Regions from separate parts of the Bacillus inaquosorum genome, predicted to be linked through region 2. Evidence: riboswitches for the same ligand, from Rfam matches in the RefSeq annotation. Region 2 holds a riboswitch; each other region holds the start of a gene.
The links. Region 2 has a riboswitch for S-adenosylmethionine ahead of metI (cystathionine gamma-synthase/O-acetylhomoserine thiolyase). Riboswitches for the same ligand answer to the same signal wherever they lie in the genome.
Positions count from the first base shown of each region.

Region 1: it holds a riboswitch for S-adenosylmethionine, as region 2 does, so the genes downstream of both, mtnK (S-methyl-5-thioribose kinase) here and metI (cystathionine gamma-synthase/O-acetylhomoserine thiolyase) in region 2, are expected to answer to the same signal.
Region 3: it holds a riboswitch for S-adenosylmethionine, as region 2 does, so the genes downstream of both, M1M80_RS20315 (5-methyltetrahydropteroyltriglutamate--homocysteine S-methyltransferase) here and metI (cystathionine gamma-synthase/O-acetylhomoserine thiolyase) in region 2, are expected to answer to the same signal.

Region 1 is NZ_CP096592.1:1,527,002-1,537,597, forward strand. Features, by position in the region: gene ktrD (Ktr system potassium transporter KtrD) at 1-1,262, shown strand, start outside; gene M1M80_RS07525 (hypothetical protein) at 1,415-1,570, shown strand; gene M1M80_RS07530 (hypothetical protein) at 1,573-1,743, shown strand; gene M1M80_RS07535 (acyltransferase family protein) at 1,786-2,808, opposite strand; gene kinE (sporulation two-component system sensor histidine kinase KinE) at 3,061-5,277, shown strand; gene M1M80_RS07545 (methylated-DNA--[protein]-cysteine S-methyltransferase) at 5,274-5,771, shown strand; gene M1M80_RS07550 (hypothetical protein) at 5,861-5,986, shown strand; gene mtnA (S-methyl-5-thioribose-1-phosphate isomerase) at 6,020-7,081, opposite strand; gene mtnK (S-methyl-5-thioribose kinase) at 7,089-8,282, opposite strand; SAM riboswitch class I at 8,388-8,543, opposite strand; gene M1M80_RS07565 (carbon-nitrogen family hydrolase) at 8,627-9,406, opposite strand; gene mtnE (methionine-glutamine aminotransferase) at 9,501-10,596, shown strand, end outside.
Region 2 is NZ_CP096592.1:1,364,239-1,374,834, reverse strand. Features, by position in the region: gene metC (cystathionine beta-lyase) at 1-1,124, opposite strand, end outside; gene metI (cystathionine gamma-synthase/O-acetylhomoserine thiolyase) at 1,117-2,238, opposite strand; SAM riboswitch class I at 2,307-2,427, opposite strand; gene M1M80_RS06650 (esterase family protein) at 2,595-3,317, shown strand; gene M1M80_RS06645 (YjcG family protein) at 3,354-3,869, shown strand; gene M1M80_RS06640 (GNAT family N-acetyltransferase) at 3,875-4,297, shown strand; gene M1M80_RS06635 (hypothetical protein) at 4,371-4,625, opposite strand; gene M1M80_RS06630 (ATP-dependent helicase) at 4,744-7,020, shown strand; gene spoVIF (sporulation-specific transcription regulator SpoVIF) at 7,099-7,353, opposite strand; gene yjcZ (sporulation protein YjcZ) at 7,486-7,641, opposite strand; gene M1M80_RS06615 (hypothetical protein) at 7,723-7,929, opposite strand; gene yjcA (sporulation protein YjcA) at 8,213-8,569, opposite strand; gene cotV (spore coat protein CotV) at 8,729-9,115, shown strand; gene cotW (spore coat protein CotW) at 9,156-9,479, shown strand; gene cotX (spore coat protein CotX) at 9,573-10,088, shown strand; gene cotY (spore coat protein CotY) at 10,239-10,596, shown strand, end outside.
Region 3 is NZ_CP096592.1:4,000,077-4,010,672, reverse strand. Features, by position in the region: gene M1M80_RS20335 (GntP family permease) at 1-427, shown strand, start outside; gene M1M80_RS20330 (CoA transferase subunit A) at 451-1,167, shown strand; gene M1M80_RS20325 (CoA transferase subunit B) at 1,164-1,820, shown strand; gene M1M80_RS20320 (3-hydroxybutyrate dehydrogenase) at 1,837-2,610, shown strand; gene M1M80_RS20315 (5-methyltetrahydropteroyltriglutamate--homocysteine S-methyltransferase) at 2,660-3,796, opposite strand; SAM riboswitch class I at 3,874-3,980, opposite strand; partial or broken gene M1M80_RS20310 (5-methyltetrahydropteroyltriglutamate--homocysteine S-methyltransferase) at 4,049-5,187, opposite strand; SAM riboswitch class I at 5,271-5,377, opposite strand; gene M1M80_RS20305 (LURP-one-related/scramblase family protein) at 5,443-5,931, opposite strand; gene M1M80_RS20300 (hypothetical protein) at 6,106-6,384, opposite strand; gene M1M80_RS21585 (hypothetical protein) at 6,663-6,791, opposite strand; gene pepT (peptidase T) at 6,896-8,128, opposite strand; gene yxjL (two-component system response regulator YxJL) at 8,178-8,834, opposite strand; gene M1M80_RS20285 (sensor histidine kinase) at 8,821-10,041, opposite strand; gene M1M80_RS20280 (DUF1453 family protein) at 10,059-10,532, opposite strand.

The sequences.
Region 1 (10,596 bases), 160 kb from region 2:
TTATATTGCTGAGTCTGCCGGCGGCCCATAAACCGGGGGCGGACTGGACGTTTATTGATGCGCTGTTTACGGCTGTCAGTTCAGTCAGCGTGACGGGGCTGACGGTAGTTGATACAGCTGACACATTCAGCACAATAGGTATTTTTATATTGGCATTTGTTCTGCAATTTGGCGGAATCGGGATTATGACGCTCGGAACGTTTATTTGGCTGATCATGGGAAAACGAATCGGGCTGAAAGAACGTAAATTGATTATGGTTGACCAAAACCAATCCCAGTTTTCAGGGATTGTCAATCTCATGAAGCAGGTTCTATTTCTGATCTTATGGATTGAATTTTTTGGCGGGCTCATACTCGGCACCTATTTCTTAACCTACTATGATTCCTATCAGGAAGCTTATTTACACGGATTTTTTGCCAGTATCAGCGCAACCACAAATGGCGGATTTGATATTACCGGCAGTTCCATGATTCCATTCCGCCACGATTATTTTGTGCAGTTTATTACAATGCTTTTAATTGTATTTGGAGCAATTGGATTTCCCGTGCTTGTCGAAGTAAAGGATTTCTTGTTTTCAAAGCAACGGAGATACCCGTTTACACTTTTTACGAAAATCACGACCATTACGTTCGGCTCACTCGTCTTGTTTGGAGCCATCGGCATTTATATCCTGGAAGCAAACCACGCGTTTGCGGGAAAGTCATGGCATGACATTTTGTTTCTGTCCCTGTTTCAATCAACGGCAACCCGAAGCGGGGGGCTGGCAACCATTGATATCAGCCAATTATCAGATGCTACAATATTTTTTGTTTGCGCGCTGATGTTTATCGGAGCGTCGCCAAGCTCAGTCGGGGGAGGCATACGGACAACGACTTTCGCTCTGAACCTTCTTGCGCTGTTTCATTTTGCCCGCGGCAATAAAGCGGTAAAGGTATTCAAGCGGGAGCTCCACCCTGCTGATCTCATGAAGTCGCTTGTTGTCACGATGATGGCAATCCTGCTCGTTTTTGGCGCGACACTTATCCTGACCATCACAGAAAAGCATTCTCTGCCGGAGCTGTTGTTTGAAGTGTGTTCGGCATTCGGCACAACCGGACTGTCGCTTGGCATTACTGCTGATTTGAGCAACGTTGGAAAATGCGTCATTATGATTGTGATGTTTATCGGGCGAATCGGCATCCTGACCTTCCTGTACCTGATCGGAAGAAAGGAAATCGAAGCGAATTATCATTATCCGAAGGAAAGAGTGATTATCGGATAGAAAAAACACCGCATTTTGCGGTGTTTTTTGATTGCCAAAAAAAAGATGTGTGACGCCGTTTCAGTTGGAGAACCTAACATCAACAGGTGCAGCTTAAGGATCTTGCATCTTTAATGAAATAAAATGTCTGAAAACTGGCGAGGAGGATTCGTATGAAGCGCAAAGCCGAAGTGAATGAAGCCATTAAAAATAACAATACACCTACAGAGAGCATGGACCCAAATTCATATAAGACACAGTATCATGACGACCCGAATTTTAGGGGTGCAAACCGCAATTCCAAACAGGGTCAGCAAGGAGGCATGTGATTTTGAAGAAAAACCGTCATAGCAAAGATATGCAAAATCATAAAAAGCCTATGAATAAGAAGGTGCTGGAGGAAGAATTCTCAAGTGAATTTGGGGATTACAATGCCGGAAAAATCATCGAAACGCTAGAAGTCACAAAGCCTAAAAAGAAAAAAGAGAAAAAACAAAAATAAAAAAAGACCTCTTAGGCGATGTTCCGCTTAAGAGGTGCTTTTCTATTTTAAATAAGCATTTTTGCTGCTTCCCCTGACGAATTGCAATAAGCTGGTCATTCTCAGCTCAATAAAGGGCTGAGCAACTGTCTTAACAAAATTGCTGGAGAGAACGGACGTAAGGGCAGCGGTTAAAAGTAATAGAATGACTAAGTTCTGATAGTCAGTAAGCTGATCCTCAAGACCGACCTGCCGCAGCGTTTTAATAATAAACCCATGGAGCAGATAGACGTAAAATGTCCGCGTGCCCCATTTTGTAAAGAAATAGCGTTTTTGCGGAACGAGCGCTAAAAAGCTGAAAGTAGATGCGAAGGCGAGTACATACCAGCCGATCCTGATCAGGCCGCTAGCCAGGGTAACGTCTCCAAATGAAGAATACGGTTTAGAGCCGAACAGAAAAGAATAGTCAAAATCAATGCCCCAGCAGATGACGAATACGGCGGCAAGCACCCCGGTCGCAATTTGTTTGCCTCGTTTTGATCTCAGTAAATCAAAATGATGTTTATTTAAATAAAACCCGACAAGGAACATCGGTAAGAATACAAATGTCCGCGACAAGCTCAGCGTGCTGCTGACAAAGTCAAGATAGCCGATCAGCACGGCAATTCCGCAGCTGACAAACAGCGCCCACAGCTTAGAAAGCTTTGAAAAAGGATAAAGCAGCAGATTCCAAAAGAATAAGCTGACGAGAAACCATAACGACCATTGCGGATCAATCGGGTTCACATTTGCCATGCTTTCGTCTTGCATAATGTAATAAAAGACGGAATAAATGATTTGGAAAATCAAATACGGAATAATCAGCTTGACCGCCAGCTTTTTCACATATCCCGCGCGTTTAAAACCTTTCGCGAAATATCCGGATACGAGAATAAAGGCAGGCATGTGGAATGTGTAAATGAACTTGTAGAGGTAGAGCATAAAGTTGTTATCATTAATAAAAGATCGAAGAATATGACCGAATACAACAAGGAATATCAATAAGAATTTTGCATTATCAAAATAACTGTCCCGCGATTTACTCATAGCATCACCTTCTCTTTAATCAGTCACTAAGAGATTATTCCCTGTTGGTATATATTTTAAAATAAAAGATGAAAAAGGAATCTAAAAAACCGCTGATTGTTAGGACGATGTAAAGTGACGGTAAGGATCGTAGAAAATGTCTTCGTTATGTAACCGCGCTGAAATTTTCTGAAATTTATAGGGCAAATGAAGGAAGTTCCCGCATTTTGTAGAAATATTGAGGGATAGGTTTTGAAGAAGGAGTGTACACGTATGGAAACTCTTGGTGTCCAGACAAATTCAGAGCTGCAGGAAGAACTGAAGCGTCTCAAAGAAGAAAATGTCCAGCTGAAAAAGGAATTGAATCAGCATCAAGTGATTGTCAACAATACGCTCGATGCTATTTTTATATGTGATAATGAAATGCGGATCGTTCAGGCGAATGAAGCGACGGAGAGGATGCTTCAAGTTGATTCGGAAGATTTGAAAAAGCGTTCCGTTTTGGATTTTTTGTTTTCAATCCCAAAGGATGAGCTGAATCTTGCCGTAAAGAAGTTTTTTAAGAAAGGTTTCCTGTGGAAGGAGGTTCCGATCAGGCTTGATGGCGGGGCGACAAAATACATAGAGTTTCTGGCCAAAAGAGGGATAGGCGAGGATTTCTTTTTTGTTGTCATGAGAGACATATCTTCAAAGAAGATTCTGGAGCGGGAATTCTCTATGAATGAACAGCTTTTTAAGGACTTGTTTGACAGAGCTGTTGACGGAATCGTCCTTTTTGATAAAGATGGCGGTTTTATTGATGCCAATTTGTCCTTCTGTAAAAGCTTTGAAATCAATCAAAATGAGCTGTCTCATTTATCGTTGTATGAGTTCATAGACAGCGGCTCACGAAAAGACTTTGATAATATATGGAAGGCGCTCAACCGCAAGGGAAAAGCGAAGGGTGAGCTGCCCGTCAAGCTTCGTTCAGGAGTCCAAAAGCTATTTGAATTCACGATTACTTCAAACATCATCAGCGGTTTTTACATGTCCATTATGAGGGATATCACAGAGAAGCGGTCTATGGAGCTGCAGCTCTTTAAAAGTGAGGAGCGCTTCAGAGAAATATTTGAAAATGCGATGGACGCCATTATCATCTGGTCGAATGACGGAAGAATTGTGAAGGCGAATCAGTCAGCCTGTAAAATCTTTGAGCTGCCGATGAATTTGCTGTTGAAGAGAAGGCTGTGTGATTTTCTCGTTGACTCGCAGCAGAAATACAGCATAACAAAGAGGAAATACGCAAAATACGGAGAGATCAGAGAAGAGCTGCTGTTTCAAATGGGGAACGGGCAGTTCAAAGAACTCGAATTTACTTCAAAGCGGACAATACTTGAAAACCAGCACTTGACGATTTTAAGAAATGTCAGCGACAGAAAGCGGATGGAAAAGGAGCTTCGGGAAAGCGAGCTGAAATTCAGAAAAGTGTTCAACGGCTCAATGGACGGCAATGTATTGTTCGACAATCAATACCGAATCATCGACGCCAACCCGTTAGCAAGCAACATTTTAGGCCTGTCACATGAAGAGATTAAACAGCACAGCCTATTAGATATTATTTCTTCATATGAAATAGAAAACCTTGCTTCGCCGGCGAGGCAGATTAATTTTGATGAAATGGACAACGAAATTCCGTTTTTGTTGAGCAGCAATGACAACAGAAAACTGGAATTCTCATTTAAACGAAATATTATTCAAAATATGAACCTGGCTATCTTTAAAGACGTAACAGAGCGAAAAGAACTGGAGGAACGCCTGCGCAAGTCAGATACCCTTCATGTTGTCGGCGAACTCGCTGCAGGCATCGCTCATGAAATCAGAAATCCGATGACAGCTCTTAAAGGCTTCATTCAGCTTCTGAAAGGAAGTGTGGAGGGAGACTACGCCCTTTACTTCAACGTGATCACCTCAGAACTAAAGCGCATCGAATCCATCATCACCGAATTCTTGATTTTAGCCAAGCCCCAGGCCATTATGTATGAAGAAAAACATGTTACCCAAATTATGAGAGACACCATAGACCTTCTCAACGCTCAAGCCAATCTCAGCAACGTGCAAATGCATCTTGATCTAATTGGCGACATCCCACCGATCTACTGTGAACCGAATCAGCTGAAACAAGTATTTATCAATATATTAAAAAATGCCATCGAAGTGATGCCTGACGGCGGAAACATTTTTGTGACGATAAGGACATTGGATCAAGATCATGTTCTCATCTCCTTAAAAGACGAGGGAATCGGAATGACAGAAGATAAATTAAAGCGCCTTGGTGAACCGTTTTATACGACAAAGGAACGGGGAACTGGACTTGGGCTTATGGTAAGCTATAAAATTATTGAAGAGCATCAAGGCGAAATCATGGTAGAAAGTGAAGAAGGGAAGGGCACTGTTTTCCATCTTACGCTTCCCGTCAGACAGAATGCTGAAGAAAGAAGGATTGATGAATGAACTACTATACGACAGCGGAAACGCCGCTCGGGGAACTTATAATTGCTGAGGAGGATGGACATATCACCCGTCTATTTCTCAGTCAGGAAGATTGGATGGATTGGAAAGAAAGCGTTCAGAATACAGAGCACATGGAAACACCTTATCTGGCAGAGGCCAAAAAACAGCTTCATGAATATTTCGCCGGCGAAAGAAAGAGATTCTCACTGCCGCTCAGCCAAAAGGGCACTCCTTTTCAGCAAAAAGTGTGGGAAGCGCTGGCGATGATACCATACGGAGAATCCCGAAGCTATGCTGACATCGCCGCTGCGGTCGGCAGTCCGAAAGCGGTGCGCGCAGTCGGACAGGCTAATAAACGAAACGACCTGCCGATTTTTGTCCCATGCCACAGAGTGATCGGCAAAAACAGTGCGTTAACAGGGTACGCTGGGAGCAAAACTGATATCAAAGCATTTTTGCTGAACATCGAGCAAATCTCCTACAAAGAAAAATAAAACATATGGCACGTTCCCTTTTTTCACGGCCGACATATCATTTTATTAAGTTAAAAAAGTTGGTCTGATGAAAAAGGAGGACAAAGCAATTGAAGCCGAGCCGCTCTGAGAAAATTGCCGTTTTTGCCAAACTGTTTGTGAAACTGCATATCTTATCAAGCGCTCAAAAAGATGAAATCATCAATATCAATAAAAACAAACAAAAAAACCGCTGACTCGGCCCAAAATGAGCAAAGTGCAGCGGTTTTTTAGTGAACCTTTTCGCCTCTGAACAGCTGTTCAATTTCTTCTTCATACGAACCGGTCATAATCCCTTTTTCTGTGATGATTCCTGAAATGAGATCATGGGGCGTAATGTCAAAAGCGGGATTAAAGACAGGCACGTCGGTTGGTGCAGTCCGGACTCCGGAAATCTGCCTTACTTCCTCGGGATCCCGTTCCTCTATCGGGATATCAGCGCCGCTTTTCACTTTCGTATCAAATGTAGATAATGGTGCGGCGACAAAAAACGGAATATCAAAGGCGTTTGCTAAAATCGCGAGACCGTATGTTCCGATTTTATTTGCCGTATCACCGTTCTTTGCAATTCGATCAGCTCCGACGATGACAGCGGAAATTTGTTTTTCCTTCATCGTATGGGCGGCCATGCTGTCTGTGATTAGAGTGACATCAATGCCTCCCTGCATCAGCTCCCACGCAGTGAGGCGTGAACCTTGAAGGACAGGTCTTGTTTCACAAGCATAAATATGCAATCCCAAATCCTTTTGTTTGGCTAAGTAAAATGGAGCGAGTGCCGTTCCATAACGGCTTGTCGCGATAGAACCGGCATTGCAGATCGTCATAATCCGGTCGCCTTTTTTGAAAAGCTGCAGGGCGTTTTGGCCGATCATTCGGCACGTTTCCTCATCTTCGACCTGAATCTGAATCGCTTCATGGACAAGGTTTGTTTTTGCTTCATTTACGGAAATGGCGTTTTCGATCGAATGACTCAGTCTCTCAAGCGCCCATGATAAATTAATGGCGGTAGGCCGTGAGCTGTTTAAATACTGTTTGATGTCATCCAGTCTGCGGCGGAATTCCGTGACATCATCTGTTTCGATGTCTTTTGCAGCAAGCGCAAGGCCGAAGGCAGCTGTAATGCCGATGGCCGGAGCGCCTCTTACTTTGAGTGTGACAATGGCGTCAAATACATCCTCTTTCGTTGTCAGCTCCAGATATTCCGTCACATCAGGAAGCTTTTGCTGATTTAAAATGGTAATGGCTGTTTCTTTCCATTCAACAGAACGCGGAACAGCAAATGAATGGGTCATGAATGGATCATTCCTTTACAAGTAACTTAAATAATTCAATAACATCCGTTATCGTTTTGAATTCCGAACGTTTTTCGATAAAAGCTGTGCCGGTTTCGAGCGCCAGCCGTTTTCTGCCGATTCGTTTATCAAACGGCACGATCGTATCCAGATCAGCCACATGCGCAAGTCCGATCGCGCGGCGTATCAGCTCGCAGCCCGCAAACCCGATCGCCTCTTCAAAAATATGACTGAGCGTATCAGTAAGGTAACCGTCGATTTTGGCGTAAACATCCAGACTGTCCTTCTCCCAGGCTACACTAAACGTCTCTTTAAACGTTTCCCAGACCTGCTTAACATGTTCATATAACGGCTCTCTGTCAGCCCCGTCACGACCGAGTGCGTTCAAGAATAAGTTGGCAATAAATTGGCCTACATCAAAGCCGATCGGTCCGTAAAAAGCAAATTCAGGATCAATCACCTTTGTTTCATGTTCGCTGGCGAAAATGCTTCCTGTATGCAAATCACCATGAATCAATGTTTCTGCAGATGTTAAAAACGACTTTTTCAGCTTAGCGGCTTCGATTTTGACGTTGTCATTATTCCAAAGCTTCTCGACAAAAGGCCGAAGCTCTTCTTCAAAGTCATTTGTGTCATGGTCAAAGAAAGGATCTGTAAAGACAAGTCTTTCCGTTATGTCGCACAGCTCCGGATTTGTAAATTGTTTAACAAGCTGTTTTTTCACCTTGGGTTCAAGCGCGTAGTCTGATGAGTAGAAAAGTGTTTTTCCTAAAAATTCACCGATGTGCTGTGACAGGTGCGGATAATGTTCCCCCTCAATGAGTCCTTTTCTTGCGATTTTCAGGTGAGAAAGATCCTCCATGACGGTAACCGCCATTTCTGTATCAGAATAAAACACTCTTGGAACCAGATGGGGGACATGCTCGCCCTGGCGTATGAGAGCACTGCTTTCAATTCTTGCGCGATCGATTGTCAGCGGCCAGCTTTCTCCGACCACTTTTGCATAAGGAACTGCCTGTTTAATGATCAATGCTCTGTCATGTTCTTGATCATAAATATGAAAAACGTAATTTAAATTGCCGTCGCCGATCTCCTGGCATGTCAGCGTGCTTTTGCTTGGAAATAAGCCAAGCTTCACCGCAAGTGCCACAGCGGAGCTTTCATTTAACGTTTCGTATAAAGGTGTTTTTGTGACTGCCATTGTCATAACCTCCAATTATGTAATCTCTTTGATATGTTTGCAGCTGAATGGCCGTAAAAAAGCCTCCTTCTCAGAGAGAAGGAGGCTTAACATCTATGTCCGCCTCTCTTATCTCTCAGATCAGATCTGAAGGAATTAGCACCGTGCCTTAAGAGACGAGCGTCTCGGCGCGAAAAAGATGCGCCCCATTTCACAATGGAATTACGGTCGGTTGCTGTTGGGGTCAAAAGGCCAAATCCCTCGCCCAACTCTCGATAAGAGAATATATTCACTTGTTAAACAATTCTAATTTATCAGTTGATGAACATAGTAACAGGTGTTTTGTTAAGTTGTCAATATATTTTTTAATATAAATCTTTTCTGATATCATCGAAAACAGGAATGCTCTCCCGCACTTCAACGCTTTCCTGAAGGTCGATTTCCGCTCGTACTATGCCTTCTTCCAGGCCGCCTTCAGCAAGTATACGCCCCCATGGATCAATAATCAGGCTATGCCCGGCAAATTCATTATCTGGATTTGAACCGGTACAATTGCAGGCAGCGACAAAGCATTGATTCTCAATGGCCCGCGCAATAAGCAGGCTTTTCCAATGATCAAGGCGGGGAAGGGGCCATTCCGCAGAAATAAACAGCACGTTGGCTCCTTTCGTCGTATGTTTTCTGATCCACTCCGGAAAACGGATATCGTAACAGATCAGTCCTGAGCTTTTGACGCCATCTAGCTCAAAGTAGCCGTCTTCGGAACCGGCTGATAAATACACATGCTCATCCATCAGCTGAAAAAGATGGACTTTTCTGTACTCTTTAATGATTTGTCCTTCCTTATCCGCGATGTACATTGTATTATAAACATCAGAATCCTTTCTGACAGCGACCGATCCGGCGACAATATGAACGCCATGTTTCTTTGCCGTTTTCTTCAGCCAGTTCTGAGCAGAACGCCCGTCTTCATCAGCGAGCTCATCAAGGTTGGACAGGTCATATCCGGTCGTCCATAATTCAGGAAGAACAAGAACATCAGCATGTTTACTTTCTTTTTCGATTAAAAATTCAGCCTTTTTTATATTTTCCGAAGGTTTACCGTATGAAATATCAAATTGAAGACAAGATATCGTCCATTTCATCTTTTTAACACCCCAAATTTTTCTTTACTTTTTTCATTTAACCATATATGATGATGGACTATTATTTCAAGAATTTTTTAGAAGGTGAGAATAGATGAAATTTGAACAGTCTCATGTATTGAAGGAATTGCCTAAACAATTCTTCGCTTCTCTGGTGCAGAAAGTGAACCGAAAGCTCGCAGAAGGACACGACGTCATTAACCTCGGACAGGGAAATCCGGATCAGCCGACTCCGGAACATATCGTTGAGGAAATGAAACGAGCCGTTACTGATCCGGAAAATCATAAATATTCGTCTTTTCGCGGCTCATACAGTCTGAAGTCGGCAGCGGCAGCATTTTATAAAAGAGAATACGGCATTGATCTTGATCCTGAAACTGAAGTCGCTGTATTATTCGGCGGGAAAGCCGGTCTGGTCGAGCTCCCGCAATGCTTGCTGAATCCTGGTGATACGATTTTAGTTCCGGACCCGGGCTATCCTGATTATTGGTCAGGTGTCACACTCGCGAAAGCGAAGATGGAAATGATGCCGCTCGTAAAGGACAGGGCGTTTCTTCCTGATTACAGCAGCATCGCCGCTGAAGTGAGGGATCAGGCGAAATTGATGTATTTAAATTATCCGAATAATCCGACCGGAGCTGTTGCTACCTCTGAATTTTTTGAAGAAACCGTGAGTTTTGCGAAAGAAAACGGGATCTGTGTTGTTCACGATTTTGCTTACGGCGCTGTAGGGTTTGACGGCTGCAAGCCTTTAAGCTTTTTGCAGACTGAGGGTGCGAAGGATATCGGGATTGAAATTTACACGCTGTCAAAAACGTATAATATGGCAGGGTGGCGGGTCGGCTTTGCCGTCGGTAACGCTTCGGTCATTGAAGCGATTAATCTTTATCAAGACCATATGTTTGTCAGTCTTTTCAGAGCGACTCAGGAAGCTGCAGCGGCGGCACTGTTAGCTGATCAGGCATGTGTGGCGGAGCAAAATGCCCGATATGAAAGCAGGCGAAACGCTTGGATCACGGCATGCCGGGAAATCGGCTGGGATGTGACAGCTCCGGCAGGTTCATTTTTTGCATGGCTGCCTGTGCCTGAAGGGTATACTTCCGAGCAGTTCTCAGACCTTTTGCTGGAAAAAGCGAATGTGGCGGTTGCAGCTGGAAACGGCTTTGGTGCATATGGTGAGGGTTACGTCA
Region 2 (10,596 bases):
CGTTCTAAATCATCTGCATGTTCGACACCCACACTAAGACGGAGAAGGCCGTCTGTGATTCCTCGTTTTTCACGTTCTTGCTTAGGCATTGCGGCGTGAGACATCGTAGCCGGATAGGACAAAATCGATTCCACTGCACCAAGGCTGACAGCGAAGACCGGAAGTGATACATTCTCTACTAATTTCTTAACGGCCTCTTTGCTTTCAAGCTCAAAAGATAGCACGGCGCCCGCTCCCGTTGACTGGCTCTTATGGGTTTCAGCACCCGGATGATCAGACAGTCCCGGATAATACACGCGTTTCACCGCCGGATGCTTCTGGAAAAATTCCGCAAGCCGCTGCGCTGTTTGGCTCGCTTTTTCTAAACGGACCTGCAATGTTTTTAATCCGCGCAGCACGAGCCAGCAATCTTGCACGCCAAGGACGGCGCCGAACGAGTTTTGCAGCTTATACAGCTGCTTCCCAAGCTCTTCATCCTTGACAGCAGCCAGGCCTGACAGCACATCGCTGTGTCCGCTCAGAAATTTTGTTGCACTGTGAAGCACAATATCCACGCCGAGATCAAGCGGACGCTGCAGTGCCGGTGTCATGAATGTATTGTCCAGAAAGGTCAGACAGCCGTTTTCTTTTGCAAGCTGAACAACCGCTTTAATATCAGTGATCCCAAGTGTCGGATTTGACGGTGTCTCCATATAAATAACTTTTGTGTTCGGCTTGATATTCCGTGCTACTTCGTTTGTATCCGTCATGTCGACAAATGTATGCTCAATGCCAAACCGGGTCAGCACCTCTGTCACCATGCGGAAGGTTCCGCCGTATACATCTTCTGTCACAAGAACGTGATCGCCCTGTGACAGAAGTAAAAATGCTGTTGAGATGGCAGCCATGCCTGAACTGAAAGCAAATCCTCTCGTTCCCCCTTCCAGTGCGGCAATTGTTTCTTCAAGAGCCGTTCTGGTCGGCGTGCCTGAGCGGCTGTAATCATATGCGCCAAACTCTTCAAATGAAGATTGGTGAAAGGTCGATGCGTGCTGAATCGGTACACTGACCGCCCCTGTTGCGCCGTCTGTTTTAAATGGATTGTGCACGAGCTGGGTTTCCAGCGTCCAATTGTGATTACTCAAATGAAACAGCTCCCTCTTTGACCTGACATAACGCCTGTTTTAGGTCCTCTTTTAAATCTTCCGCATGTTCAATTCCGACCGAAAAACGCAGCAAACGATTGCAGACCCCGTTTGCGATGCGGATCTCTTCAGGAATATCCATGTGCGTCTGTGTGGCAGGGTATGTAATAAAGCTCTCCACCCCGCCGAGGCTTTCTGCAAAACAAATGGTCTTCAGCGCTTTTAAAAATGGGTTGACCCACTCTTCTTTTTGAAGACGGAAGGACAGCATGCCGCCTTTTCCGGGATACAGTACATCGGCAATTTCATCCTGCTCTTCTAAAAAGGCCGCAAGCTCCTGCGCGTTTGCCTGATGCTGGCGCATTCTGAGGCTCAGCGTCTTCATTCCTCTCATCAGAAGCCACGAATCGAACGGAGGCAGGACGGCGCCGATCGCATTTTGGTGTTGAAACATTTCCTCACCAAGCTGCTCATCCTTTACAACGACAAGTCCCGCAAGCAAGTCGTTATGCCCGCCTAAATACTTGGTTGCGCTGTGAATCACAATGTCAGCTCCCAGCTCAAGCGGACGCTGCAAGACCGGTGTATAAAATGTATTATCAACGATCAGCAGAAGACCGTGCTCTTTTGTAATCCGGGCGATCCTTTCAATGTCCGCCTCCTGCATGAGCGGATTTGTCGGTGTTTCCACAAACACTGCTTTTGTATTTGACGTAATCTTAGAGCGTAAACAGTCCTCATCGCTGAAATCATCATAATGAAAGGTCAATCCGTATTTTTTCCATTCATTTTCAAACAGACGGTACGTGCCGCCATATAGGTCCGATGAAACAATCAGTTCATCTCCGCTTTTAAACAGCGCCATAATCGTTTGGATGGCTGCCATTCCCGAACTGAAGGCAAGCCCTCTCGCTCCGTTTTCTAAGCTGGCGATCGCGTCCTCAACAAGCTGGCGTGTCGGATTTTTCGTGCGGACATAATCAAATCCGGTTGATTCTCCGATCCCTCTGTGGCGGTATGCTGTTGATAAATAAATAGGAGGACTCACTGTTCCCGTTACTTCGTCGCTTCGGTTCCCGATTTGGGCTAATTTCGTTTCAACGTGCTGTGACATATAGCTGACACCTTCCCTTTTCATAATAAAAAACCCCTTCTTCATAAGAAGAAGGGGTTTAACGCTTCTTCTTATCTTCCAAGCATAAAAAACGCTTGCTGGATTTAGCACCTTGGCGTTTTGCATATGCAAAACAAGCCGGTTGCTGAGGTTTCTAAGGGCCAGTCCCTCCACCTCTCACGATAAGAAATATCGATTTCAATTTTCTGATTGTTTTATATTAGCGCAATTTGCAGTTTATTTCAACACTTTTTTCTTCGAGTTCCGAACGGTTTAAAGAGAGAAATTTCTAATAATTCATGGTACAATAATGGAAAACAGCAAGAAAGTCTAGTGATGTCCTGGAGGAATGTATTATGGCACCGAAAAACGGCACAGTGCAAGAAAAGAAATTCTTTTCAAAAGAGCTTAACGAAGAAATGACATTGCTCGTTTATCTGCCGTCCAACTACTCCCCTCTTTATAAATACCATGTCATTATCGCGCAGGACGGCCACGATTATTTCAGGCTGGGGAGAATCGGCAGACAGGTCGAGGAATTGCTGTCCAAACGGGAAATAGACCGGAGCATTATTATCGGTGTTCCTTATAAGGATGTAAAAGAGCGCAGAAAAACCTATCATCCGGAAGGTTCAAAATTTCCGGGGTATAAACGGTTTATCGCCCATGAGCTCGTTCCGTTTGCGGATGACGAGTATCCAACCTATCAGGTCGGCTACGGACGCACGCTGATAGGCGATTCGCTCGGGGCTACCATATCTCTTATGACAGCGCTTGATTATCCGAATATGTTCGGAAACATCATCATGCAGTCTCCTTATGTTGACAAACATGTATTGGAAGCTGTAAAACAGTCAGACGATATCAAACACCTTTCTATTTATCACCAAATCGGCACAAAAGAAACTGACGTCCACACAACAGACGGAAACATTCTGGACTTTACAGGACCGAATCAGGAGCTGAAACAGCTGCTGGAGAAGAAGCTTTCCGATTATTATTTTGAGCCATTTGACGGAGATCACAAATGGACATACTGGCAGCCGCTCATCACGCCGGCGCTGAAAAAAATGCTTTGATACTCTATCATACTTTATTTCCAGGAGGGACATAATATGAAATACGGAATCGTTTTATTTCCATCAAAAAAACTCCAAGACCTTGCGAACTCTTACAGAAAGCGCTATGACCCGAGCTATTCCCTGATCCCGCCCCATTTGACATTGAGAGCATCGTTTGAATGTGCGGAGGAGAAAGCGGATCAGCTTGTATCACATCTAAGAAACATCGCGAAGGAGTCCCATCCGGTCGTTCTCAAAATGACAAAATACAGCTCATTTGCGCCTGTTAATAATGTCATTTACATCAAAGCAGAGCCGACGGAAGAATTAAAAACACTCAATGAAAAGTTATACACCGGCGTGTTGGCTGGTGAACAGGAATACAATTTCGTTCCGCATGTGACGGTCGGGCAAAATCTTTCCGACGATGAGCATTCGGATGTGCTGGGACAATTAAAAATGCAGGAAGTGTCACATGAAGAAATCGTTGATCGCTTCCACTTGCTTTATCAGCTGGAAAACGGATCATGGACAGTGTATGAAACCTTCTTGCTAGGCGGAGGAGAATAATCGACTTGGAAGCAGTTATTGCAAAAAATGAAGAACAAATGAAAGATGCATTTTATGTAAGAGAAGAAGTCTTTGTCAAAGAACAAAACGTGCCTGCTGAAGAAGAAATTGACGAACTAGAAAATGAGTCGGAGCATATCGTCGTGTATGACGGTGAAAAGCCTGTCGGCGCCGGAAGATGGCGTATGAAGGACGGCTACGGCAAGTTAGAGCGGATTTGTGTATTAAAAAGCCACCGTTCAGCCGGTGTCGGCGGCATCATTATGAAAGCGCTAGAAAAAGCGGCCGCAGACGGCGGCGCTTCCGGTTTCATTTTAAACGCACAAACACAGGCTGTGCCGTTTTACAAGAAACATGGGTATCGTGTGCTTTCTGAAAAAGAATTCCTTGATGCCGGCATTCCCCACTTACAAATGATTAAGGACTAAACAGCATCCGGGTCTATTGAGATCCGGATTTTTTCCGCATATAAAAAACCGTTCTCTGGATGTGAACGGTTTTTTATACATATCGGTTAATGTACGTGCCCATTCCTTTTTCTCGAAATCTCTTATAAAGAGAGCGCTTACGTTTTGTCTCGTTTACCTTTCTTTCAGCAACTGTTTGATTCTCCTGCTGCTTTTCCAGTTCTTTGTATACCCGCTGAAACGGGACATAGCTGATTTTTTCGGTTCCGGCATAATCCTGCTTATGTCCAATCGATCTATTTGCATATTGAGCGTATTGCTGGTTCTGAATTTGACCTGCATATATCATGCGATACCCACCCTTCTGCTGTCTCTATTCCCTTAAACTTACTTTTTGAAACACGTTTCTTTTGATATGATATTCTTTGTCTGTAATGAACACCTTTTTTGATTGGGAGGACCCCTTTTTGAAATGCGCCCGACTGAATGATCGAACCATACATTTACATACATATTCTAGAGAACATTATCAATTCCTTTTTGAAGAAGGAATAAAAGGACATTTATTTTGTTCTCATTGCGGAAAGCCCGTTTTGTTAAGGCTTAACATCACCGATCCGCCGGAGTTTATTCACCGCCAGCCAGGCCATTTTCCGGCATGTGAGGAGGCCTGCGAAACGAAACCCGCTAAAGAGGAGAAAAAAGAAGACTATCAGGAATCCGGTGTCTTTCGTTTGCCCAAGGGAAAAGCGATCGTTGCTGACTCGTCTCCGGCTGTCACGGAATGGAAGCGGCCGAGAAGCATTAAACCCGGAACACCATTTATACAAAAAACAATAGAACCTGATACAAGCCTTTTTCCGTCTGTCGGCTTGAACACAGATCAGCTGAAAGCTGTCACGGAAACCGAAGGCCCGCTGCTTGTGCTTGCAGGTGCGGGAAGCGGAAAAACACGCGTGCTGACAGCGCGCGCCGCCCACATGATCGAACACTTAGGCATACCGCCGGAACACATGCTGCTTGTCACCTTCACGACAAAAGCTGTCTCCGAAATGAAAGATCGTATGGCGAAGCAGTACGGATTACAGCCTGCAAAAGTCAGAAGACTTGTCACCGGAACATTCCACAGCTTGTTTTATAAGATTTTGTATCACTATGATTCTGCTAAATGGAACGGCGACCATCTGCTGAAAATGGAGTGGCAGCGGGAACAATATGTCAAAAAAGCACTCTATGAAGAAGGCATAGATGAGAAAGAGTTCCCCGTTGATCAGGCCCTGCAGCAGATCGGTTTCTGGAAAAACACTTATGTTCCGAATGAACGCATTCCTTTACAGGATGAGTGGGAAAAACAAGTCTACCGATTATATGAACATTATGAGCGCCAGAAAAAAGAACACAATCAATTTGATTTTGATGATATGGCTTCCGCCTGCTATGAATTGTTTATCGATCGGCCGGACCTTCTGGAACAATATCAATCTCGGTTTACGTATATCTTAATTGACGAGTTTCAGGACATTAACCCGGTGCAATATAAAATCATGCAAATGCTGGCCAGCCCGGAGCAAAACCTGTGCTGTGTCGGGGACGATGACCAGTCCATCTACGCGTTTCGCGGAAGCAATCCGTCTTTTATTCTTGATTTTCAAAAGGATTATCCCGGAGCGAAGACGATCTATTTAACCGCGAACTACAGATCCACGCACCCGATCGTCTCAAGTGCTGATATCGTCGTGAAAAAGAATAAAAACAGGTATGCCAAAACGCTTGAAGCGGCCCGTGATGACATCCAGGCTCCTGTGCTGTTTTATCCTTATGACGAAGAGGAAGAAGCCACAATGGTCGTTTCCGATATCAAAGAAAAAATTCAAAACGGGGCAAACCCTGAAGACTTTGCAGTTCTCTACCGCACAAACAGCGGAGGCCGCGCCATTTACGAAAGGCTTCATCATTCGTCAATTCCTTATACAGCTGACCGCGGCGTCCAATCGTTTTACAGCAGACGGATTGTCCGCCAGATTCTCGCTTACTTGTACGCCAGCCAAAACGAGGATGATACTGAGGCGATTAAGCACTTGCTGCCCGCCTTATTCTTAAAACAGTCCGCATTGAACACGCTGAAGGCACTCTCGATTACCGAGGACTGCTCCATGATTAAAGCGCTAGCCAAACTTCCTGATCTGAAGCCTTTCCAGCTGAATAAAATCAAGAAGATCGTGCCGTTTTTCGCAAGCCTCCGCACGATGAAGCCGGTGGAAGCGATCACCTTTGCAGAAGGAAAAATGGGCTTCTCCGAGTATTTAAAAAAACGGGGCAATGAGGGCAACAAGCTGGAAAAAGGCTCCGATGACCTGCGCGACATCAAGGTCGTCGCCAAGAAGTTCAAAACGATACCTGACTTTCTCGCCCACGTGGACCATATGAGGGCCGCTGAGAAAAACAAAATGGATGAAAATGGCATTCAGCTGATGACCATTCACCGGTCAAAAGGCCTTGAGTTCAAAACCGTCTACGTGTTAGGCACGGTAGACGGCTCGATTCCACACGATTTCTCATTAGAAACAGCGAGAAAAGGTGATGAAGCTCCTTTGGAGGAAGAAAGACGCCTGTTATATGTAGCCATGACACGGGCCAAACAGCATTTATATTTGTCTTGTCCCGCAAACAGGCGCGGCAAAACGGCCCACCGTTCAAGATTTTTGTATCCTCTCTTACAGCAAAGACAGCCCTTGCATAACTAACAGCCCGGCAGTGATCTGCCGGGTCTTTTCTATAAAGTAAAAAAAGGCCTGCTGCATTGAGTCAGCCAGGCCCTCTGCTTATTTATTGTCCATCATTTTCGAAATCGTACCAAAATCAAGCTTTTCTTTTCCGCTTGTAATGGAATGAACAATCTTATCTTCTAATTCTTTCGGCACGCGTCTGTTTGCCAGCTGCGCTACGCGCTTAATGACGCTGCGCACTGTGTTTTCGTCTTTAAAATTGGCGTTTTGAAGGGAGCCGGCAAGATTCATGACATCCTGCATATTGACACCTGTTTTCTTTTCGACGTTCTTAAAAAATTGATTATCCATAATACGCCTCCTTTTGGCGGAGTGATACGGTATTGTATGAACACCCATTGTTCAATGTGCTTTTTCCAAAAATAAAAAATGAACACAAGGCAAGGAAGTACGGGACATCACCCGTACTTCCCTCAATAAACCTTAGAAGTTATAAAAAGATGCACCCACGATGATAAGGAGAATGAACAATACGACTAAAAGAACAAATGTTGAACCATAGCCGCCGCCGTAACCGCCAGCATAACCGCCATAACAGCCGCCGCCGTAGCCTCCTCCGAATCCGTATCCAAAGCCCATAGATAAGCACCTCCTTTACTCTCTATACACTATGTGAGCCGTTTTATTCGGCTTGGATAAACGCATAGGGCGATTGCGGATTTATGATTGTTCGTACTGAGCCTGGCGTTTTTTGAGTAAGGCTTCGGTTTTTTCAGCCAGCTCTTCAATCTCCTCTTCAAACGCCATACCGGCTTTATCAAATGCATCCAAGTCTTTTCTGATACTGCTCAAGATGTCTTCATGCTCTTTTTGCTTTTGTTCGTGAGTTTCATATCTTCCTTCTATCCATTTTTCAAACTTATTCACTGGTATCCATCCCCCCACTCATAATATATGCTGAGCAAGGCGCTCCGTTAAAAAAACAAAAAACCGGAGGTCTCCGGTTTCTTTGCCAGGCTATTGAGGCTTTTTCTTTTTATTTCCGCACCCGCAGCCTTTCTTTTTGATCTTTTTAGTTTGATATGATGAATCTGTATATGGAGTTTTTTGGGAAGGTTTATTGAATTGATTCACTTTGATCCCTTCCTTTCCTTATGTCATATATGCTACTTTATGCTGATGCTAGTGAAAAGTTGCTGGTGGGAATGCCTCATTCTTGCAGCCATTTTGATACGAGCGTTTCTATAATGCCGGCAAGACCGGCGATCGCCAGCAGTAAAATCAGCCACTGTGCTGCCTCTGGAATGAAAGCCTGACACAATATCAAAAAGCCGGCGCACCACACACCTGTGCACCAGTAGCAGCTCAGCAATTCACCAATAAACGCCCTGACACCTGTTCCCTTAATGACGATATACGTTTCAATGTTCCCGTCCGCATCCTTTTCCTCCTTCTCTTCATGAAACAGGCTGCGAAGCGGTGCCATAATCGTGTCAAACACCAGCAGGCGGGCGAGCCGAAAGACCGCAAGCGAAAGAAGAGCAATTGTCATCCCATTAATAACCACTTGTTCACTCCTTTGCCAATCATGATCCCTTCACATATATGCCAAAACCCTATTCTTCATGAATTGTATCTTGTCCGTTGCAAAATTGGTTATTTTTATTATTCCGCTCTGCACCCCATTTGCATTATATAGAGTATGGATAAGAAAGGAGTGAAGGTTATGTCATTTGAAGAAAAAGTTGAATCCCTGCATCCTGCAATATTTGAGCAATTATCAAGCGAATTCGAACAGCAGATCGAAGTGATTGATTGCGAAAATATCACAATAGATACATCACATATAACATCTGCCCTTTCTATACAAGCCTTGGTCACAACATTGATTATCCTGGTGACACAGCTCGTCATCGCCGACGAGGACTTGGCTGACACAGTAGCAAGCGAAATACTCATTCTCGATAACTCCCAAATCAAAAAAAGAACAATCATTAAAATTATCAACAGCCGAAATATCAAGATCACTTTGTCTGCCGACGAAATAATAACCTTTGTACAAATTTTGCTTCAGGTGCTAAACAGCATTCTCAATGAACTTGACGTCCTTTAACCCTTTCTTTTCACAAACTTAAAAGCCGAGGTGAAAACAAATGTCAGATAACGATAAAATCAAAGAAGAGCTTGCAAAGCTTCCGGAAGCTGATCCGATGACGAAAATGCTGGTACAAAATATATTTTCTAAACATGGCGTCACAAAAGACAAAATGAAAAAAGTATCAGACGAAGAAAAAGAAATGCTCTTGAATCTGGTAAAAGACTTGCAAGCTAAATCACAAGCGTTAATAGAAAACCAAAAGAAGAAAAAAGAAGAAACAGCCGCGCAAGAGCAAAAGAACGCAAAACCGCTAAGCCGCAGAGAGCAATTAATCGAACAGCTCAGACAAAGACGGCAAAACAATAACAATTCAAATTAATCATAAAAATAGGGCGCTTCATCAAGATATATGACTCAGTCAAAGTAAGAGGCTCGCTCATTTAATAACAGTAAAAGAAAAGGAGGAATAGATATGGAAAGCAGACCATATTCTTGGGTTGCACTTGATCCTGACTGCGACCATCCGTTAGACGAAAAAGAAAAAGAAAAAAAAGAAGATAGAAAATGTCATTGCGATGTTTGCTGTAATGGCAATGGGTTTTTTGGCAACGACAATGCCTTCATTGACCAAAATCTAGCTCAGGCAAACCTCAATAAACAAGTCTCCGATGAGACGATTATTATTAGAGACTCTTGTGATATCAACGTTTCATCTACAGACGTTCAAGCCGTAACATCAGTTGTAACGGCGGTTAATGCAGCTGTCCTAACAGTAGCTCTCACATCCATTGCAGATGGAGTAATTGCCGAATTAGTCGCACAAGATTTATTGCAGCTGTCAGCTAACAAACAAGTAAACCGTCAAAAACTTCTCATCGAATGCTCCCGCGGCGTAAATATCACAACAGTAGATGCTGATATAGCAACATTGGTTTCCACAGCTACTAACACACTTGTGGCACTCTTAGCAATCACACTCGTCCTCTAAATCTAAAAGCAGAGCTAAAAACGCTCTGCTTTTTCTTATTTTCCAAGCATATGATGAATATATAGACGTTCACCCACACCAAGTGGGGCACGGGTACATATGTTGTTAAGGACTAAAGTCAAATACCCTATAAAGAAGGAGCTGAAATCAATGAGCTGCGGAAAAACCCATGGCCGGCATGAGAACTGTGTATGCGATGCAGTGGAAAAGATTTTAGCAGAGCAGGAGGCAGTTGAAGAACAGTGTCCGACTGGCTGCTATACCAACCTTTTAAACCCTACGATTGCTGGAAAAGACACAATTCCGTTTCTCGTTTTTGATAAAAAAGGCGGATTGTTCTCCACATTCGGAAACGTGGGGGGATTTGTGGATGATATGCAATGCTTTGAATCCATTTTCTTCCGCGTCGAAAAATTATGCGATTGCTGTGCAACACTTTCTATTTTACGCCCGGTCGATGTCAAAGGCGATACCTTAAGTGTTTGCCACCCTTGCGACCCGGATTTCT
Region 3 (10,596 bases), 1.6 Mb from region 2:
GAATACGGGTGCCGAGTATGGTTTCGGCGGCGTTATCGCCGCACTGCCGGGGTTTCACAAGCTGAGTAGCGGAATTTCGCACACCTTTACCGACCCGCTTGTAAACGGGGCTGTCACGACAACAGCGCTGGCGGGAATCACCGGGTCGGCTTCAGGAGGTATGGGCATTGCGTTAAGCGCGATGTCGGATCAATATTTGCAGGCGATTCAGGCTTACAACATTCCGCCGGAAGTGATGCATCGGGTCATTTCGATGGCATCAGGCGGTATGGATACGCTGCCGCATAATGGTGCTGTCATCACGCTTCTGGCCGTGACGGGACTGACTCACCGGCAATCGTATCGGGATATTTTTGCGATCACGCTCATCAAAACGGCTGCCGTATTTGCTGTGATCGCGATTTACAGCCTGACGGGTCTAGTGTAGGAGAAAACGAAAGGGGCATCAATATGGGAAAAGTGCTGTCATCTAGTAAGGAAGCTGCGGAACTGATTCATGATGGTGATACGCTGATCGCAGGAGGATTCGGGCTGTGCGGCATTCCTGAACAGCTCATTTTGGCGATAAGAGACAAGGGAGCAAAGGATTTAACCGTTGTCAGCAACAATTGCGGAGTGGATGACTGGGGGCTTGGTTTGCTTTTGGCTAATAGGCAAATCAAGAAAATGATCGCATCCTATGTCGGCGAAAATAAAATTTTTGAGTGGCAGTTTTTAAGCGGAGAGCTTGAGGTCGAGCTTGTTCCCCAAGGAACGCTCGCTGAGAGAATTCGTGCAGGCGGCGCGGGCATACCGGGATTTTATACGGCGACAGGCGTCGGCACCTCAATAGCCGAGGGAAAAGAACATAAAACATTCGGCGGCCGGACGTATGTGCTGGAGCGAGGCATTACCGGCGATGTGGCAATCGTCAAAGCGTGGAAAGCGGATACTATGGGGAATTTGGTTTTTCGAAAAACGGCGAGAAATTTCAATCCCGTTGCCGCCATGGCAGGCAAGATTACGATTGCCGAGGTGGAAGAAATCGTGGAAGCGGGAGAGCTCGATCCAGATCACATCCACACGCCGGGAATTTACGTACAGCATGTGGTGCTTGGCGCAAGCCATGAAAAACGGATTGAAAAACGAACAGTTCGGCAAGCGGCGGGAAAGGGTGAGGCGAAATGAAGGAAGCGAGAAAACGAATGGTCAAACGGGCGGTACAAGAAATTAAGGATGGCATGAACGTCAATCTTGGGATTGGAATGCCGACGCTTGTCGCAAATGAGATACCCGATGGCGTTCACGTCATGCTTCAGTCAGAAAACGGCTTGCTCGGGATCGGCCCCTATCCTGTGGAAGGAACGGAAGACGCGGATTTGATCAATGCAGGAAAGGAAACGATCACTGAAGTGACGGGCGCTTCCTATTTTGACAGCGCTGAGTCATTCGCAATGATAAGAGGCGGGCATATCGATTTGGCTATCCTTGGCGGCATGGAGGTTTCTGAGCAGGGCGATTTGGCCAATTGGATGATCCCCGGGAAAATGGTCAAAGGGATGGGCGGCGCCATGGATCTCGTCAACGGGGCGAAACGGATCGTTGTCATCATGGAGCATGTCAATAAACATGGCGAGTCAAAGGTGAAACAAGCTTGCACCCTTCCGCTGACAGGCCAGAAAGTCGTGCACAGGCTGATTACGGATTTGGCTGTGTTTGATTTTGATAACGGCCGCATGACACTGACTGAGCTTCAGGAAGGCGTCACAATTGAAGAGGTTTATGAAAAAACAGAAGCTAATTTCGCTGTAAGCCAGTCTGTGCTCAAACAAAATTCTTAACGGGAAGGTGTTTGACATGAACAAACAAGTCGCATTGGTGACAGGGGCAGCCGGCGGAATCGGATTCGAAATCGCAAGGGAATTCGCCCGTGAAGGCGCCAGCGTCATCGTTTCGGATCTCCATCAGGAAGCGTGTGAAAAGGCCGCCTCCAAGCTTGCCGAAGAAGGCTTTGACGCAGAAGCCGTTCCGTGTGATGTGACAAAGGAAGCGCAAGTCGCTGATACGGTGAACACCATCCAGAAACGATACGGCCGCTTGGATATTTTGGTGAACAATGCCGGTATTCAGCACGTCGCCCCGATTGAAGAGTTTCCCACAGAAACCTTTGAGCAGCTGATCAAGGTCATGCTGACGGCGCCCTTCATCGCGATGAAGCATGTGTTTCCGATCATGAAAAAACAGCAGTTTGGCAGAATCATTAATATCGCGTCTGTTAATGGCTTAGTCGGCTTTGCGGGGAAATCCGCTTATAATAGCGCCAAGCACGGCGTCATTGGGCTGACAAAGGTCGGGGCGCTGGAAGGCGCGCCCCACGGCATTACAGTCAACGCGCTCTGTCCGGGTTATGTCGATACTCAGCTTGTCCGCAATCAGCTGAGCGATCTTTCGAAAACGAGAAATGTCCCTTACGACTCCGTACTTGAACAGGTCATTTTTCCGCTTGTCCCGCAAAAACGACTGCTTTCCGTCAAGGAAATCGCGGATTATGCGGTGTTTTTGGCAAGCGGGAAAGCGAAGGGCGTCACCGGGCAGGCTGTCGTCCTTGATGGGGGCTACACCGCTCAATGACATAAAAAAACACACTTGCTCCGTTAGGGAATCAAGTGTGTTTTTTGGCTTATTTCCAAACATCGTTAGCGATCTCAACCACATGGCGGAGCTTCGCCCATTGCTGTTCTTCAGTCAGCTTGTTGCCTTCCTCAGTTGAAGCGAATCCGCATTGAGGGCTGAGACAAAGCTGGTCTAAGCTCACATAACGGGACGCTTCTTCGATACGGCGTTTCACGTCGTCCGGATGTTCAAGCTCACCGAATTTAGATGTCACTAAGCCGAGGACAAGCTGAAGATCAGAGCGCTTTACATAACGGAGCGGTTCAAATCCGCCTGAGCGTGAATCATCATACTCCAGGAATAGACCGTCCAGGTTCAAGCCGTCAAAAATGGTTTCGGCTGCTGCGTCATAGCCGCCTTCCGCTGTCCAAGTGGACTGGAAGTTGCCGCGGCAAATATGCATGGTTACCGTCAGATCATCAGGACGGTCTGCAATCGCGTCGTTAATCGATTTCGCAAACAGCTGGCGAAGCTCGTCAGGCGTTGTTCCGAACGCCTCGATTTGTTTTAAGCCTTTTTCAGATAAGAAAACAGCCCATGCCGTATCATCAAGCTGGAGGTAGCGGCAGCCTCTGTCATAAAACGCTTGAATCGCTTTTTTATATGCTTTGGATACATCGTGCTGGAAAAGGTGATAGTCTTTTTTGTACGCATCCTTTTCAAGTTTCCCACGGAAAAACAGCATATTCGGGCTCGGGATCGTCATTTTTGGCGTCGCGTCACCGGCAATGCTATGGAGAAATGAGTAATCTTCAAGCATTGGGTGAGTTGAAAAGTCGATATCGCCTGTGACTTTAATGCCGCGTGCTTTTGTCTGTACGTTATGGAATTGAATGCCCTGCTCAGGAGTAAACGGCTCAACGCCATCCAGGTTTTCCAGGAAATCAAAATGCCACCACGCTCTGCGGAATTCACCGTCTGTCACGACGTTCAGTCCGGTTTCCTTTTGTTTTTCCACAATGCGGATGATTTCATCGTTTTCGATCTGGCGAAGCTGCTCAGCCGTAATCTCGCCGGCCGCTTTTTGCAGCCGCGCTTTTTTGACGGGCTCTGATCTCAGCAGGCTTCCGACTTGATCCGCGCGAAACGGCGGTTTTTTTCTTTGAAGTGATTTTTGTTCTGCGGGTGTTGTTTGTTGTGACATGTTGTCCATTCCTTCTTTCCATTCGAATATAAAAAAGCTCTTCCTTTGGATAAGGAAGAGCTTGCGTGACAATCTCAACCTTATCTTCAAGAGCAATCATTGCTCTAAAGGATTTAGCACCATTCTGTTAAACAGCGGTTGCCGGGTATCGCAGGGCCAGTCCCTCCACCTCTCTTGATAAGGAAAACCTTTTTATGAAATTTTCTGATAGTATCTATTATTCACACATTTTCTGTTTCTGTCAATGATAGATTATCCCCACACATCGTTGGCGATGTCGACGACATGGCGCAGCTTTGCCCATTGCTGCTCCTCTGTCAAAAGATTGCCTTCTTCTGTAGAGGCAAAACCGCACTGAGGGCTGAGGCACAGCTGATCCAGGCTGACAAAACGCGCAGCTTCATTGATTCGGCGTTTCACATCATCAGGATTTTCGAGCTCGCCGTATTTCGATGTGATCAAGCCAAGCACAATTTGCAGATCCTTGCGTTTCACGAAACGGAGCGGATCAAAATTCCCAGAGCGGTCATCATCGTATTCCAAGAACAGCCCGTCCAGGTTTAAGCCGTCCAAAATCGTTTCCGCTACAGCGTCGTAGCCTCCAGATGCCGCCCAAGTTGAACGGAAGTTGCCGCGGCAAATGTGCATCGTGATTGCTAAATCATCAGGGCGGTCTGCCACTGCATCGTTAATCGTTTTGGCAAACAAGTCAGGCAATGTTTCTGGATCGCCGCCGAGCGCCCGGACAACCTCTCTGCCTTTTTCCTCAAAGAAAAGAGACCATGACGTATCATCAAGCTGAAGATAGCGGCATCCAGCGTCATAAAAGGCTTTAATTGCTTTTTTGTACGCTTGGGCCAGATCATGAAAGTATTCCTCTTGGTCGTCATAAATCCCTTTATCCGCCTTTTCACCGAAAAACAGCATATTCGGGCTCGGAATCGTCAGCTTTGGTGTCGCGTCGCCGGCAATCTCATGTAAAAATTGATAATCGGCAAGCGCTGGGTGGCTCGTAAAATCAAGTTTTCCCGTCACTTTGATGCTGCGTGCTTTTGTTTTCGCGTTATGGAACTGAATCCCTTCAGCCGGGATGAACGGTTCCACTCCGTCAAGCCCTTCCAGGAAATCGTAATGCCACCAAGAACGGCGGAATTCTCCGTCTGTTACCACATCGAGACCGATTTCTTTTTGTTTTTCCACAATGCGGGTGATTTCTTGATTTTCAATATCACGAAGCTGTTCCGCCGTGATCTCGCCGGCCGCTTTTTTCTGCCGGGCTTCTTTCACCGGAGCGGAGCGCAGCGCAGTAAACTGCCGACATGATCGGCGCGGAAAGGAGCTTTGTGTTGTTGTACTGTTTTTTGTCCTGCGGCATTTGTTTGTTGAGCCATGTCATTCGCCTCTTTTCTGAAATGTGTTGAGCATAAAAAAGCTCTTCCTTTGTGTAAGGAAGAGCTTGAACGATCAAATCTCCGCCTCATCTGCAAGAACGCAATGTTCTAAAGGATTTAGCACCATTCTGTTTGAAACAGCGGTTGCCGGGTATCATAGGGCCAGTCCCTCCACCTCTCTTGATAAGGTATATCTTCATATTCAAATTTCAATTATCTTAATATTATTACTTTTGGATCAATTGTCAACACTTTTTAGAAAATACTTTCATCTTCATCGTCATATAATACCATATCCAGTACGATAGCGATGGCCGTGCAAATCAGCACATCTTCTTCGTTTGCAATCTGCAAATGATAGGAATCACCCCAGCTCAGCCACTTCTTGCTCACCGACATCCGGACATTCTTTCCGTCCGTCAGCTGGAATTCATCCTTCCACAAGTCACCGTCAATTTCCCAGTTGAGCTTAGAAATTTCAAATTTTGGTTTGAAAAATGTTAGTTTCTTCGTCACCTCACAAACTGTTTCCCCGCCAATTGAAATCACATATCGCGGCAATAAAGACATTACTTTTTGTTCTATGGAAACGAGTGTTTTTCCGGATGAATCTGTCATTTGCAGCGAGTCCCCTAACGAAAAGAACCGCCCCTCGACCTTGAATGTCTCTTGTTCATCCCGGTCATAAATGTGAAATGCATCTTTAAACGAGAACATCTTTTGTTTCATAAATAATTCGATCATTGCTGAAGTCTCCTTTTGATTTGCCTTGTAAGAGATTACGGACAGGGGGGCAAAAAGGTTTCAAGTTCCAAATCTAGTAACCAGAAACGCGCTGGCCGTTTTTTACGAGTAATTAATGTTTCTAAATTAAAAAAAGGCTGCATCGTTCAGCAGCCTTTCTTTTGAAATATAGTATTAGGAAAGATGCATCCGGCGTTTTTGGCGGATCGCGTCAAGGTCGATTAGGTTGTTGTGATGAGGTGCGGCTGCTGGAAGAGGGCTTGTCTTTTGCGGTTTGCGGCGATTGTCCTTGCTGAAAGAAAAAAGAAGATAGCCGCATAATGCGATGATAATAAAAAGGATCATTTTACATTCCTCCCAAAAAAAGTTTTGGTATTCTCTATTGTACGGATAAAATGTCAAAAAGTATTCAAAAAATTCCAAATTGGTTAAAAATAAATAACTGCCCCTCAAAAACAGTCTAACCTGATAACCTGAAAATAGTCTTGTAAATTGGTGATTGTTCATGTTAGTGATTGGTTCTATAGTTACTATCGACGATAAAATAAATTCCTTTATATAACTTTTAACCTAAATTTACATAATTCCAATTACCTGTTTTTGGGTGCTGTTTTCTTGCTTGTTAGGTTTATACCCTATTTTTCGGAATCAAACACAAAAAACCCAAATTACGGAGCATTTGGGCGGTACGGGGGAATGCAGATTGTGGTTTTGGGGATTTGGATGTCTTATCAGAAGAAGCGTTTGAACATTTTTCTGATCTTTTGAAACGGGCTCGATTTCTTTTGCATTTTAAGAGGCCGGATCGTGATCCATTTTTTAAATAGGCTCTTTTTTGCAGCAATTGCATGTTTTGTCATTGTTTTTCCTCCTCATGTGTTGATACTTGTTTTACGGAGGACGTATTCAAAATGTTTCGTTTTTACACAAAAAAACCAGCCCTTTTTTGGACTGGCTTTTGGCATTACGCCTGTTCTTCAAACAGCTTTGCAATCTCAACGATGACGTTTACGGCTTTGACCATGTTATCAGCTGAGATGTATTCGAACTTTCCGTGGAAGTTTTCCCCGCCGGTAAAGATGTTTGGCGTCGGGAGTCCCATGTAGGACAGCTGGGATCCGTCCGTGCCGCCGCGGATTGGAGAAATCTTCGGTTCGATACCGAGGTTTTTCATCGCTTGCTCGGCAATGTTGACGATTTCGATGACAGGTTCGATTTTCTCTCTCATGTTGTAGTATTGATCGTTCATATCAAGCTGAATCCGGTCTTGCCCGTATTCGTTTTGAAGTTCTTCAACGACTCGCTTCATTGTTTCTTTTCTGCTTTGGAAGTTTTCTTTGTCAAAGTCTCTGATAATGTAGTGGAGTTTTGTTTCCTCTACATCTCCTTGAATCGACAGCAGGTGGTAGAAGCCTTCGTAGCCTTCTGTATATTCAGGCGCTTCGTCTGCCGGCAGCAGGCTGTTCAGCTTCATTGCGATTTTTGCAGAGTTGATCATTTTCCCTTTTGCCGTGCCGGGATGTACGTTGTTGCCTTTGATCGTGATTTTTGCGGCAGCGGCATTGAAGCTTTCGTATTCAAGCTCGCCGAGCGGACCGCCGTCAACTGTGTAGGCAAAGGACGCATTGAATCGTTTCACATCAAATTTGTGCGGGCCTCTCCCGATTTCTTCATCAGGCGTAAAGGCGACTCTGATTGTGCCGTGCTTGATTTCAGGGTGTTTGATGAGGTAATCCATGGCTGTCATGATTTCGGCAATGCCGGCTTTATTGTCTGCGCCGAGAAGGGTTGTGCCGTCTGTGGTGATGAGTGTGTGGCCCTTATAGCCGGACAGCTCAGGGAATTGATCAGGCGACAGGATGACCTGCAGCTGTTCATTGAGAACGATGTCTTTTCCATCGTAGCTTTCTACGATTTGGGGATTCACGTTTTTGCCGGTAAAGTCGGTGGCGGTGTCGACGTGGGCGAGAAAGCCGATTGTCGGCACGTCTTTTTCAGTATTGGAGGGAAGAGTCGCCATGACATAGCCGTTCTCATCAATGGCTGCATCCTGCATGCCGATTGACTTCAATTCATCGACAAGCATGTTTCCTAACGTCAATTGGCCGGGTGTGGAAGGGCAGGTGTCGACGGATTCATCGGACTGTGTGTCGACCTTTACGTATGTAGTAAACCGTTCAATGATTTCTTCTTTCATTTCCAATCATCTCCTTTGTCTTATTTTATCATGGCGGGATGAGAGATTTCTATTGCACAATACCGTTTCGAATGGCAAAAACGACTGCCTGTGTCCGGTCTTGGGCGTTACATTTTTGCAGGATGCGGTGCACGTGGGTTTTTACCGTGCTTTCGCTGACGAAAAGCTTTTCAGCAATCTCTTCATTTCTCAACCCATAGGCCATTTGCTGAAGAACCTCGAGTTCTCTTTTGGTAAACGGCTCTGCCAGTTCTTCGGCTTGAGTCTGTTGCTTCGAGCGAAATGTCTCACTGATAATTTTAGCAGCTGTGGCCGTACGGAAAATCGCTTCGCCTCTGGCCGCGGCGCGAATGGCGTCTATCAATTCTTCAGGAAGCGTATCTTTCAGCAAATAGCCGACTGCACCCGCACGGATGCCTTCAAATACATATTCTTCCGTGTCGAAGGTGGTTAAAATGACAATCTTTGTATATGGGAGTGTAGACATAATGTCTTTTGCCGCTTCGATGCCTGAGCAATGCGGCATTTGGACATCCATGAGGATGACGTCGGGTTTTGTTTGCTTTGCCAGTGCAATGATGCCGTGACCGTCGCCGGCCTCACCGGAAACCGTCATATCCGGCTGTGCGTTGATGACATAGCGGAATCCTTCGCGCACTAGCGGCTGATCATCGGCAAGTGCGACGCGTATTTTATCTTTGTTCATCTTTTTGCTCCTTATTCGTTGTCATGAGCGGCAATGCCAGCTCAATTTGCAGGCCGCTCGGCTGCACAGTGCTGAGGGACAGGGAACCGCCTGCTTTTTCAGCGCGCTCTTTCATTCCTGTCAGGCCAAATCCATAAGTAAGATTGCCGGTGAATTGTCCGTCGTCGGTGATTGTGAGATAAAGATGTGTCTCGTCATTTGAGATGATGGCAGCCGCATGGGAAGCGTGAGCATGGCGAATGATATTGGTCAGCGCTTCCTGCAAGATGCGGTAGATCGTTTCGCTTACGTTTTGAGGCCAAGACTCTTCTGACAGGCCGGCAGTGTCTAAAGAAACGTGCAAGCCGCTCCGTTCCTCCACTTGATGGATAAGCCCCCGCAAAGCGGTAAGGCCAACCATGGATTCACTTCGTCCCATTTGGTGAACGACAGACCGTACTTCTTGAAGGCATTCTCTGGCGACACTCAGTACATTTTGAATGACTTTTTCTGAATCCTCCTTGCTGCTTTTTAGGATATAGGGAAGAGATTGAAGCTGAACAATCACAGAAGTCAGCTCATGGCCGATGCTGTCATGAATGTCGCGGGCTATTCTTGTGCGCTCCTCAAGGACCGCGTACCTTAAAGAAAGAACAGAAGCCTCCTGCAGCTCTGCGTGCGCTTTCTGGAGTTCTTCATGCGCCTGCTCCAGCTGCAAGTGCATTTTCGCTAATTCAGCATGATTCCGTTCAGCCTCTTTTCTGGCTTCCCGTCTGAAACGCATGGAGGAGAAGAATACGTACAGTCCGATCATGATCGAGATGTTACTGATGATATCGTCCCAGCTGCTGTCAAAAACAGTGTACAGAAAGAAAACGTTGCCTCCAATTAGGCATATTGTAAAGATCAAGGACAGGCGTGCAGGAAGCTTTATAGCCGTATAAACCAATAAAAATACGATTAAGAAAAAGGCGGCTCCCTGCTCTTGGCCGGAAACAGCCCAAAGAAAAACGGTCAGGAGCCAAAGACCGACGAATATGCTGAAATTAACAGCAGCGGATGTTACATAGGGAATGATCCAAATGAATGCTAAGTACACCGCAAACACAAACGCTAACAAAATGGGATCAGCTTCGGATGGATGAGATAAACATTGTATGCAATTCAATATGAGAATAAGGCTCGGCACAAATTTCTTGTAGTGCCGAGCCGAAGATTGTCGGTTCATGCTGGTCCTTCTTTCAGTTATTGAATCGATACTTTGCCTGCGGTCAGCCGTCTGTATGCTTTGTAAAGCATGATATTGCGGGCTGTGATAGTGCCGAGGGGAATGAAGAACATAGAATGAATAATGGCAATAAAAATCTCGTTGCTCTCTGGCAGCCATATTCTCGCAGCCATACGCAAAGAAAGTATCATTAGAATGAGGATAACACTTCCAAGTGAGCCGCGTGAAGTAACCTTTCCGGTTTCTGGATGAATCCGCACGTTTACCATCTTCCCGATGCCAAACCCGCAGGCCAGCCCAATCAGTAATAAGATGCCGCTGATCGCCACGTGTAAAACAGAATGAAAATATGAAGGCTGAAAAGATGCTGATACGCCCCATAACAGCAGCAGCGGAATGATCAGCAATTTCACGGGTTTTACCGTTCTTTCTCGATACATCGATAAAATAATAAGAAAAAAGACAATAAAAATATAAGGGCTCATCGCCATGTCATCAAATCCTTTCTGTATGAAGCATAGCGAAAATTGCAAAAGAAAACGTCAACCGGCAGAT